Regions from separate parts of the Arsenicicoccus sp. UBA6765 genome, predicted to be linked through region 1. Evidence: predicted binding sites of a transcription regulator. Region 1 holds the regulator's gene; the other holds the start of a gene.
What was found. The regulator HrcA, encoded in region 1, represses chaperone genes, less so after heat shock. The targets are predictions, from matches to a motif close to TTNGCACTCGNNNNNNNCGAGTGCNAA.
Positions count from the first base shown of each region.

Region 2: a site for HrcA is predicted at 1,136-1,162, ahead of groES (co-chaperone GroES). Genes of this name have one in related genera too.

Region 1 is NZ_DKGR01000052.1:44,838-47,228, forward strand. It holds gene B4K29_RS13680 (DUF3097 domain-containing protein) at 1-43, opposite strand, end outside; gene hrcA (heat-inducible transcriptional repressor HrcA) at 230-1,285, shown strand; gene dnaJ (molecular chaperone DnaJ) at 1,409-2,391, shown strand, end outside.
Region 2 is NZ_DKGR01000063.1:54,578-56,968, forward strand. It holds gene groL (chaperonin GroEL) at 1-610, opposite strand, end outside; gene groES (co-chaperone GroES) at 701-994, opposite strand; gene B4K29_RS17175 (class I SAM-dependent methyltransferase) at 1,264-2,391, shown strand, end outside.

The DNA.
Region 1 (2,391 bases):
TCCAGTCGCCCGAGAGGACGTCGGTGCCGTATCGGTCCGCCACGGGGGCCTCCTGCTTCTGCCTGTTGCTGGCGCGACGGGTCGTGCTCGAGACCCGCCCCGACGCGGTCGTCGGACGGTGCTGAAGGCTAGCCCGAGGACCGGCGGAGTTCGTCGTGGCGCGCCACCCGGCGTAGAATTGGCACTCGCCCCACCCGAGTGCCAACCAGCGAACGTGAGGAGGTCGACGATGAGCGACGGACGCCGCCTGCAGGTCCTGCGGGCCATCGTGCAGGACTACGTCGCGACCTCCGAGCCCGTCGGCTCCAAGGCGCTGCTCGACCGGCACCAGCTCGGCGTCAGCGCGGCGACGGTCCGCAACGACATGGCCGCGCTCGAGGAGGAGGGCCTGATCTGCGCCCCGCACACGAGCGCGGGCCGCATCCCCACCGACGCGGGCTACCGGCTCTTCGTCGACCAGCTGTCCGAGATCAAGCCGATGTCGCCGCCCGAGCGCGCGGCCATCGCCGAGTTCCTCGCGGGGTCGGTCGACCTCGACGACATCGTCGACCGCACCGTGCGGCTGCTCGCCAGCCTTACCCACCAGGTCGCGGTGATGCAGTACCCCTCGCTCACCCGGTCGTCCGTGCGGCACGTCGAGCTGGTCCCCATCGGTGGGCCGCGGCTGATGGTCGTGCTCATCGTGACGACGGGTCGGGTGGAGCAGCGCGTCGTCGACGCCGGCCGCGACCTCGGCGACGTGGACGGCGAGCGCCTCGTCTTCGACCTGCGCGGACGGCTCAACGGCCTCGCCGCGGGCCGCCCGTTCCCGGAGGTGGCGCCCGCGCTCGCCGGGCTGTCCCAGGGCTTCGAGGTGGCCGACCGCCCGGCCGTCGAGGCCGTCACCACGGCGCTGGCCGAGATCGTCGTGGAGGAGCGCGAGGAGCGGGTGGTGCTCGCCGGCACCAGTAACCTCGCCCGCCGCTCCGAAGACTTCCCGACGTCGCTGCGCCCGGTCCTCGAGGCGCTCGAGGAGCACGTCGTGCTGCTCGGCCTGATCGACGCCATGCACGACGACCCGGCCCGCCCCGCCGCGGCCGACTCGGACCTCGTCTCGGTGCGCATCGGCAGCGAGCTCTCGCACGCCGGTCTAGTGTCCACCTCGGTCGTGTCGACCGGATACGGTGCGGGGCCGGACCTCGTCGCCGGGCTCGGGGTCCTCGGCCCCACCCGCATGGACTACCCCACGACGATGGCGGCGGTGCGGGCGGTTGCGGCATACGTCTCCCGGTCCCTCGGTGGCTAGCCACCGGACGTCGGCGGGTGCGGCGCACCCGGCCGGCTCGGCCCGCCCCGTCGTCCCCGTCCCCCCGATCGCCCCAGCACCCCACGTCACCTCCGCCAACCACTCCGTCAGGCAAGGACTTTCGTGAACGACTACTACGCAGCCCTCGGGATCGAGCGCGGCGCCAGCGCCGAAGAGATCAAGAAGGCCTACCGCCGGCTCGCGCGCAAGCTGCACCCGGACGTCAACCCCGGCCCCGAGGCCGAGGAGGAGTTCAAGCGGGTCTCGCAGGCCTATGACGTGCTCGGCGACCCCGCCAAGAAGCAGGCCTACGACATGGGCGCGGACCCCTACGCCAGCGCCGGTGCGGCGGGCTTCGGCCAGGGCTTCACGTTCAGCGACATCATGGACCAGTTCTTCGGCGCGGGGGCGGGTGGCGCGGGCGGTCGTGGACCCCGCTCGCGCGTGCGACGCGGCCAGGACGCGCTCGTGCGGGCGGACGTCGACCTGCGCACCGCGGTCTTCGGCGACACCCACGAGCTCACCCTCGACACGGCCGTCGAGTGCGGCACCTGCCACGGCGACGGCTGCCAGCCCGGCACGTCCCCGCAGACCTGCTCCTCCTGCCAGGGCCGCGGCGAGGTCCAGCAGGTCCAGCGCAGCTTCCTCGGCCAGATCATGACCTCGCGCCCCTGCGGCGTGTGCCAGGGCTACGGCACGGTGATCCCCAACCCCTGCTTCGAGTGCTCGGGGGAGGGGCGCGTGCGCACCCGCCGGTCCGTCTCCATCAAGGTCCCGGCCGGCGTCGACACCGGCACGCGGATCCAGCTGCGTGGCGAGGGCGAGGTCGGCCCGGGCGGCGGCCAGCCCGGCGACGTCTACGTCGAGATCGTCGTGACGCCGCACCCGACCTTCCAGCGCAACGGCGACGACCTGCACTGCACCCTCGACGTGCCGATGACGGCCGCGGCCCTCGGCTCGACGATCACGCTGGACACCTTCGACGGCGCCCACGACGTGCACGTGCGGCGGGGGACGCAGTCCGCCGACACCGTCACGCTCGACGACCTCGGCGTGACCCACCTGCGGGGCGGCGGTCGCGGCGACCTGGTCGTGCACCTCAACGT
Region 2 (2,391 bases), on a different contig from region 1:
AGACGAAGTAGGGGGAGATGTAGCCCTTGTCGAACTGCATGCCCTCGGTGAACTCCAGCTCGGTGCTAGCGGTGGAGGACTCCTCGACGGTGATGACGCCGTCCTTGCCGACCTTGTCGAAGGCCTCGGCGATCTGCGTGCCGACCTCCTCGTTCTGCGCGGAGAGCGAGGCGACCGCGGCGATCTCGGACTTGCCGGAGACCTCGCGGGCGTTGGCGAGCAGGCGCTCGGACACGGCGTCGACGGCCTGGTCCATGCCGCGCTTGACACCGGCCGGGGCGGCCCCGGCGGCGACGTTGCGCAGGCCCTCCTTGACCATGGCCTGCGCGAGGACGGTCGCGGTGGTGGTGCCGTCACCGGCGATGTCGTTGGTCTTGGTGGCGACCTCCTTGGCGAGCTGCGCGCCGAGGTTCTCGTAGGGGTCGTCCAGCTCGACCTCACGGGCGATGGTCACGCCGTCGTTGGTGATGGTGGGGGCGCCCCACTTCTTGTCGATCACGACGTTGCGGCCCTTGGGGCCGAGCGTGACCTTCACCGCGTTGGCGAGGGCGTCGACACCGCGCTCCAGGGACTTGCGCGCGTCGTCGTTGAACTCAAGCGTCTTGGCCATGAGCTTCCTTGTCTGTCTAGAGGTATGACGAGAGCCCCGCCCCCAGCCGCGAAGGCTCGGGCCGGGGCTCCCAGAGAAGTCGATGCTGCGTCAGCCGACGATCGCGAGGACGTCGCGGGCGCTCAGGATCAGGAGCTCCTCGCCGCCGTACTTGACCTCGGTGCCGCCGTACTTGGAGTAGATGACCTTGTCGCCGACGGCGACGTCGACGGGGACGCGGTTGCCCTTGTCGTCGATGCGACCGGGACCCACGGCGAGGACCTCGCCCTCCTGGGGCTTCTCCTTGGCCGTGTCCGGGATGACGAGACCGGACGCCGTGGTCTGCTCGGCCTCGACGGCCTTGACGACGATGCGGTCCTCGAGCGGCTTGATGGAAACCGACACTGTGGTGACCTCCCCTTCGGGAATGTCGAGAGTGGACAGATGATGGACTCCGGCGCGTGGTGGTACGTCCGGGTCGCCGTCGCGGGGGTCGACCCTTAGCACTTGCCTGCCGAGAGTGCTAACCCACAATCTAGGAAGCCACTGGCACTCGGTCAAGTCGAGTGCCAGCGCGGCGCGGACCTACCCCCGGCGGTCACGTCGACCGGCCGTCGTTCCCCAGGCGGGTGTGACCGAGGCCGGTCGATCTGACGGTGGGAGAGGATGGCGCCATGGATCTCGCCACCACCCGTGCGCTCACCTCCCCCGAGGGGCTCGCCCTCCTCCGGGGACTGCCGGTGTATGACGAGGCCCGCTCGCTCGCCACCTCCTCCACCCTGCGCCGGGAGGGGCACTCCCCCGAGCTCGTCGCCGCGGTGCTCACCCAGAGCCGGCTGCGCCAGCGCGGCCGCGCCAAGCTGGGAGACGCCGTCGACCGGCTCCTGCTCACCCCCGACGGCCTGGAGCAGGCGACCCGCCCCGTCGTGGCGCAGCAGCACGCCGAGCGCCTGGCGGCGGCCGGGGTCCGCACCGTCCACGACCTGGGGTGCGGCCTCGGTCTGGACGCCGCCGCCATGGCGCACGCCGGGCTCGAGGTCCTCGCCGTGGACGCCGACCCCGTCACCGCCGAGATCGCCGCGCACAACCTCGCCGGCGTCGTCAGGCCCCCGGGCACCTCTGCCCCGCAGGTGCGGTGCGCCCGCGCGGAGGAGGTGGCCGACGAGCTGGTCGGCGCGGACCGGCATACGGCCGTCTGGCTCGACCCGGCCCGGCGCACCCCCGGGGTCGCCGACGCGACCGGACGCACCCGCAGGACCTTCCGCCTGGACGACCTGGCCCCGTCGTGGGAGCTCGTGCAGGACCTCGCCGGCCGGGTCGAGGCAGCCGGGGCCAAGCTGTCACCCGCGTTCCCGCACGCGGCCCGCCCCGACGGGACCGAGGCGCAGTGGGTCTCGTGGCGCGGCGAGGTTGTGGAGTGCGTCCTGTGGTGGGGCTCGGCGGTCCGGTCCGCCGGACGCTCCGCGCTGGTCCTCGACGGCGACACGGAGACGCCGTGGTCCGCGCACCTGGTCACCGAGGCCGACGTGCCCACGGACCGCCCCGCGCCGGGGAGCGACCGGGGCGACCTGCTGCACGAGCCCGACCGGGCCGTGATCCGCGCCGGGCTGGTGGGCGCCCTCGAGGCCCTCACGGGTGGGGCCGAGCTGGACGGCGGCGTGGGCTACGTGCGGTCGGCGGACCGGGGACCGGTGGCGGTGCCGTGGGCCCGGGCCTACCGCATCCTCGACGAGATCCCGTTGCAGGACAAGGCGATCCGCGCGTGGTGCCGCGAGCGCTCGATCGGTGACCTGACGCTCAAG